Regions from separate parts of the Chryseobacterium sp. GM_Chr_2 genome, predicted to be linked through region 1. Evidence: riboswitches for the same ligand, from Rfam matches in the RefSeq annotation. Region 1 holds a riboswitch; the other holds the start of a gene.
What was found. Region 1 has a riboswitch for thiamine pyrophosphate ahead of thiS (sulfur carrier protein ThiS). Riboswitches for the same ligand answer to the same signal wherever they lie in the genome.

Region 1 (3,421 bases):
GAAGTAATATGATCGTAACCTGGTGCAATATCCGTCGTCAAAGGCCCTAAAGTGTAAAACGGAGCTTCATCACATACTTCTAATTGCTTCTCCATGTTTTCTTTAATCATATGCATTGGGACATGACCGGGACCTTCAATCATGACCTGAACATTGTGTTTCCATGCGATTTTTGTTAATTCACCTAAAGTTTCCAATTCTGCAAATTGTGCTTCGTCATTGGCATCCGCAATCGAACCTGGACGAAGACCATCTCCCAAAGAAAAAGCAACATCATATTTTTTCATGATCTCACAGATTTCCTCGAAGTGCGTGTACAAAAAGTTTTCTTTGTGATGAAACAAGCACCATTTTGCCATGATAGAACCGCCTCTGGAAACAATTCCTGTCACACGTTTTGCCGTTAAATGAATATATCTTAACAAAACTCCGGCGTGAATTGTGAAGTAAGAAACTCCCTGTTCAGCCTGTTCGATCAAAGTATCTTTAAAAATTTCCCATGTTAGATCTTCTGCAACACCTTTTACTTTTTCCAATGCCTGATAAATCGGAACGGTACCAATCGGAACCGGACTGTTTCTAATAATCCACTCTCTGGTTTCGTGGATATTTTTTCCTGTAGACAAATCCATGATTGTATCGGCTCCCCATCGGCAAGCCCAAACTGCCTTTTCAACTTCTTCTTCAATACTCGATGAAACTGCGCTGTTTCCGATGTTAGCATTAATTTTAACCAAAAAATTTCGCCCGATAATCATCGGTTCGCTTTCGGGGTGATTGATATTGTTAGGAATGATTGCTCTTCCTGCTGCAATTTCATCTCTTACAAATTCGGGAGTGATTTTATTTTTCGGAGTTTTTGCTCCAAAACTATTTCCCTGATGTTGAAAAGCCATGTCTTTTGAAACCGAATCCAGTTGCTCAATTCTTTGATTTTCTCTGATGGCAATGTATTCCATTTCAGGAGTAATGATTCCCTGTTTTGCGTAGTATAATTGGGTAACTTGTTGGCCTTCTTTCCCAACTTTTGGTTTATGATTATAAGAAAAACGCAATTCATCTAATTTTGAATCTGCAAGTCTCGCTTTTCCGTATTCTGAAGTGATTCCATCAAGAATTTCTACGTCATTTCTGTCTAAAATCCATTGTTCACGGATTCTCGGAAGTCCTTTTTCAATATTAATTTCAGAATTTTCATCGGTGTAAGCTCCTGATGTATCGTACACTGTGACTGGCGGATTATGTTCTAATGATCCGTTGAATAATTTTGTCGGACTTAGTTGTATTTCGCGCATCGCTACACTGATTGGATAAATTTTCCCTTCAACATAGATTTTTTTTGAGTTCGGAAAAGACGAACGGGTGATGTTATGAGCCATATATTTTTTGTTTTTTTATAGAAAATTAACCGCCTTGAGTAGCAGTGATAATTAAAATTGAATCTTTGTTGTTGAGGAATGTTTCCGCCCAGAATGACTGCGGAATAATGCGATTGTTGAGCGCTACGGCAATTCCTTTTTTCTTTTCAGGTAATTCCATAGCAATAAGTGTTTCCAGATTTTCGGGAAGTACATCAAAAATTTTTGTCGTGTGGTTGATTGTGAGTTCCATTCCTAACATTTTTTAAAATGCACCTTAGGAATGGCTGTTATTGTACAATAGAATGTACAGCAAAAGTCATCTACTTTTCCCTACGCTAGTATGATCTAGAAATCAGGTTCAAAGGGTAAAATCTCAGCCCGTTGTTCAACAGACACCCCTAAAGTGTGGAGCGAAGTTAGACATTTTTTTGAAATGGGCAAAATTTTTTGTGTGGGATGGAAGTGGGAAGATGGAGGATGGAAGCTGTTAAAATATTTTTTTTATTTTAAACGCAAAGTTTTTGATTTTGATTTTTAATTTTTTAGATGAGCAAAGACAAATGAATTTGCTTCGCGAAGCTTGAAAATAGAACTCCATCAAATCAACTTGTTGGTACTTTTTTGCTCGCTTGAATATATTTTTATTTTAAATTAAAACTTTGCGTTTCAATTTATCTCGCTGATTTTGCGGATGACGCAGATCTTTGTGTTTTCTATTTCGTGGAAAAAAATGTGGGCTTAAGGTTTTTATTGGATGGTAATCGTAGTGTTTTTTGAGGATATTTAAATTCATGACGAATGTCTAGCCACGATTGAAGCATTTGTTTGAGCTCATTTTGTTAGTTTCGGCTCGGCGGCTTCGCCGCCGAGCCGAAACTAACAAAATAGCGAGTGCGGAAAGCGGGAAATAGCTCCTAAAAAAATAAGAAAGGAAACCGAATAATTCAGTTTCCTTTTTCTAACTTTTATTTTAATAATTTACTCTTCACAAGCTCTCCAAATCGCATCATTTTGCGGAACGGGAGCTATGATTTCAATATTTTCTTTGGTCACCGGATGAATAAATTCCAGTTTTCTGGCGTGAAGATTAATCCCGCCATCGGTATTGGAGCGTGGCGAACCATATTTTAAATCGCCTTTAATCGGAACGCCGGTTTTTGATAACTGTGCTCTGATCTGGTGATGCCTTCCCGTTTCAAGATCGATCTCCAACAAAAGATAATTATCCAACGTTTTAATCACATTATAGGTAAGAATGGCTTCTTTTGCACCATCTGTAACTTTGGGAAAAACAATCGCTTTATTATTCTTCTCGTTTTTCTTTAGATAATGAACCAATCGTTGCGTTTTAGGAATCATTTCCTTAGCCACAACTGCCCAATATGTCTTTTTGACCTCGCGATTTTTAACCATTTGAGTTAAACGCGATAATGCTTTTGAAGTTTTAGCATAAATCACCAAACCCGAAGTCGGCCTATCAATACGATGAACCAAACCGAGAAAAACATTTCCCGGCTTGGCATCTCTTTTTTTTATAAAACCTTTGATTAATTCTAACAGAGAATCATCGCCGGTTTTGTCACCCTGTACGAGCTGTCCTACTTTCTTGTTAATCACCAAAAGATGATTGTCTTCATATACAATCTGCTCCTCCATCATTTACTGTCGATAGCTGGGTCTGCTTGCAATTGAAAGAATAATTCCGCCCAAAAGCCCAACGGTTTTAATAGATTCTAATCTTGTTCCCAGCGGAATAAACAAACCTCCAAGCACACAAATAGCCGCCGCAGCGTACATTGCATAGGTGAAGTTCTGATTTTTCATTGCAGGTGCCTGCAGGAAAAAACTTGCTCCGATTAAAACATAGAACACTTTTCGTGACAATAAAGTATTGACATCGGGAGAAAAAAGATTAAACCAACCTGCTACAAGGCAAACCAGTGCAATAATCGATAAAATTCCCTGAGTAGACTGTTGATTTCTCATGAATTAATAACTTTCGTTTTCGTTAGGGAAGTCCTGACCTTTCACATCTTTCACATATTGAGCAACAGCTCCAC
Region 2 (3,421 bases), on a different contig from region 1:
GAAGCTGGAGCTAATTTAGCAAAAGCAATGGCGGGAATGTCTGGTGCAGTTTTAAAAGCGATTATTGATGTTTATGATTTCAAGCCCCATAAGAAGATTACAGATATTGGCGGTGGAAATGGAGCGCTACTATTTGCCGTCTTGGACACAGCACCAGATAGCGTCGGGATTGTTTTTGATCAGCCTTATGTAGTGGAACAAACCGTTAATTTAATTCCACCCGACATAAAACACAGATGTAGGGTAATGGGAGGTAGTTTTTTCGAAGAACTTCCTGCTGATCAGGATCTTTATATGACAAAATGGGTAATACATGATTGGAACGATGAAGAATCAATCAGAATTTTAAAAAATATTTATAAAGCAATGCCTGTCGGAAGTAAATTATTAATCATAGATTCTGTAATTCCTGATGATTCTGAAAATAAACCTCATGCCGGTAAGTTGTTGGATATTAATATAATGGCTATGACAACCGGAAAAGAGAGAACTCTAAGTGAATTTAAATATCTTGTTGAGCAATCTGGGCTTACTTTTAAAAAGTTAATTCAAACTAATACAGAAATTTCTAGCATTGTAGAATGTGAAAAAGTATAGATATGTTTAAAATTACCATATTTTATCCTGTGAAACACAATGATTGGTTTGACATGGAATACTATACCGAAAAGCATTTAGCTTTATCAAAATCTGTTTTTGGAAATTATTTGAAAGGGATCGGAATTGAGAAATCCGAATCTTCCGATTCTGTTTACAAAGTTATTGGACATCTTTTTTTCGAAGAAATCGAGCATTTTTACAATTGTTTTTTGCCTAATAAAACAATCCTTGAAGAAGACGCTGTACACTATACGAATGTAAAAGCTGTCATTCAAATCAGTAAAGTAATAGTTTGGCAGAACTTCACTTAAATTTAAATTAACTTTATTACTCTAATGGCTTCTGAAATACAAATCTAAATATTTTCAGAAGCTATTTTTATTATTTCAGCTAAATTATGATCATTGATTTTTTATTCTCAGAAAAAAGCATCAACTTTGATCCCTCAATGGGGGGGTGCTTGTTTTAGCGGCTGAGATGATACCCGGGAACTGGCTTCCACACCTGATTCGGGTAATGCCGACGTAGGGATTTTGATTTATCATCTCATCATTTAATTTATATAAGTTAATTTGATGCAGGACATTTTACAACAAACAACCTGGGCAGAATGGTTCGGGGTTTTATTTTCGGTAGTGCAGGTTTTATTGGCTCGAAAAAACAATTCAAACAATTATCTTTTTGGGATCGCAGGAATTTTGCTGACACTTTATGTTATGATTGTGTCGAGATTGTATGCAGAATTTACTTTAAATCTCTATTACCTCGTAATGAGCATTTACGGATGGTTATATTGGAAATTTGGAAAACAGCATAAAGAAACTGCCATTTCCTCAACCACAAATTCGGAAAAACTGATTTCTGTAGGAATTGTAGTGGCAACTTTTGGAATTTTCTGGTTTTTTCTGACGCACTATACAGATTCTGATGTGCCGATTTGGGATTCATTAGTGAGCGCTTTTGCGTGGGCTGGAATGTGGCTGATGGCAAGACGAAAAATTGAAAACTGGATTTTACTGAATATCAGCAATATTATTTCAATTCCGTTGATGATTCACAAAGATTTGTATCTCTATGCGGTTTTGACGGCTTTTTTATTTATCGTCGCGGTTTCAGCTTATATGGAATGGAGAAAAATTTTAAATCAAAAGAAAGTTGATGCTTACAGTTAGTGAAATCAGAAGAGAAATGTTAGGAGTCACAAAAGTTTCGGATTCAATAATAAATTGTATCCACGAACAAAGGTTGCTTCAGGTTTGGGTTCCGAAAATATATGGCGGTTTAGGCTATCGTTTTGGGGAAGGTTTATCTTTATTATTTGAATGGGCAAAAACAGACGGAAGCTTAGGCTGGATGCTCACTTTATGCGCTGGAGCCAATTTTTTTTCAAGAAACTTAAAGCCAACTATTGCTAAAGAACTTTTCAGTAATTCTAAAACCTGCTTCGGAGGAAGCGGAATGATCGACGGAACCGCAGAAAAACAAGATGACGGAATTTATCTAATCAACGGACTTTGGCATTTTGCAACGGGCGCGCCACATTTAAGTCATTTTACTTTAAATGCAAAACTTACAGAAAACGGACAGTCAATTTTGGATGAAAATAGTGAAGAAATTATCCGATCATTTATTATTTCTAAAAATGATGCTGAAATTATTCCCACCTGGAAATCGATGGGGATGAAAGCTACCGGAACGTATTCTTTTAAGGTAAATAATGTGAAAGTTTCGGAAGAGTATAGTTTTATTTATGATGAATTTTTCACCAATGATGCTTTAGACAGGATTCCGTTTAGAATTTTTGCGGATCTTACTTTATTGGTTAATTATTTAGGTATAGCGTCACATTTTTTAGAAGAAGCGAATGTTATCAGACCAAATCTTAATTTAGATCCGTTTCATAATTTAATTAAAGAAAAACTACAGAAAACGTTGAATTTTGCTGATGATATTGAATTCACTTTAAACAATTCAGAGATAATTTCTTCTGAAAAGCAATCCGAAATTCATCAATTTGGAACTTTTGTAGTGGAAGATTTATCGCATAAAATTCTTCAAATCTATATTCAGTTAGGAATAAAAGCAACGCATACAGATTCTGCGATTTATCAGATTTTTAGTGATTTTTTTACCGCGACAATGCATTCTAATTTCAGACCTGCTTTGGAAGATGGTGAATTTCCTGTTTTAAACGGTTAAAAATTTACTTTTAATTCAGTAAAATTTATTCGACATATAATTTCAGTAAAAGCTTTCTATCAGGAAGCTTTTGTTATTTTGATGTGTTTTAAAATTCATTTACAAACGACTACAAATGGATTTAAATAGTTTACAACCGACTTTAATTTTACTGTTCAACAATCTTTGCATCAGAGATTTGAGAAAACGGTGAGCGTCTCTTATCTGAGTAATAATCTTAAAAAAACAGAAATTATGTCACTAAGAAATTCGGTATCCCTTATTGGGTTCACAGGTAAAGAAGTTGAAATGATCAGCTTTGAAAATGGTAATGTAAAGGCAAATGTATCTTTAGCAACCAACGATCATTATATCAATGCAAAAGGTGAAAAGGTTGAGGAAACGCAATGGCATTCGCTGGTTGCATTTGGTAAAACGGCGGAGATTTTTCAAAAATATGTCACAAAAGGAAAAGAAATTGCGATTGAAGGAAAATTGATGTATCGTTCATATGATGACAAAGATGGCGTAAAACGATATATAACAGAAATAAAAGTAGATGAAATTCTATTGTTAGGCGGAAAATAAAGGGTAAAAACACAAACCATGAAAGTACAAATTTTTAAAATTCGATTAGGTGAAG

Region 2: another riboswitch for thiamine pyrophosphate. It lies ahead of pnuC (nicotinamide riboside transporter PnuC); the one in region 1 lies ahead of thiS (sulfur carrier protein ThiS).

Annotation. Positions count from the first base shown of each region.
Region 1 is NZ_JALNUD010000006.1:109,518-112,938, forward strand. Features, by position in the region: gene thiC (phosphomethylpyrimidine synthase ThiC) at 1-1,379, opposite strand, end outside; gene thiS (sulfur carrier protein ThiS) at 1,405-1,611, opposite strand; TPP riboswitch at 1,672-1,771, opposite strand; gene OXQ85_RS11305 (RNA pseudouridine synthase) at 2,340-3,020, opposite strand; gene OXQ85_RS11310 (hypothetical protein) at 3,021-3,347, opposite strand; gene panB (3-methyl-2-oxobutanoate hydroxymethyltransferase) at 3,351-3,421, opposite strand, start outside.
Region 2 is NZ_JALNUD010000003.1:34,029-37,449, forward strand. Features, by position in the region: gene OXQ85_RS05695 (methyltransferase) at 1-597, shown strand, start outside; gene OXQ85_RS05700 (EthD family reductase) at 600-911, shown strand; TPP riboswitch at 1,042-1,148, shown strand; gene pnuC (nicotinamide riboside transporter PnuC) at 1,173-1,772, shown strand; gene OXQ85_RS05710 (hypothetical protein) at 1,759-2,799, shown strand; gene ssb (single-stranded DNA-binding protein) at 3,034-3,366, shown strand; gene OXQ85_RS05720 (HRDC domain-containing protein) at 3,385-3,421, shown strand, end outside.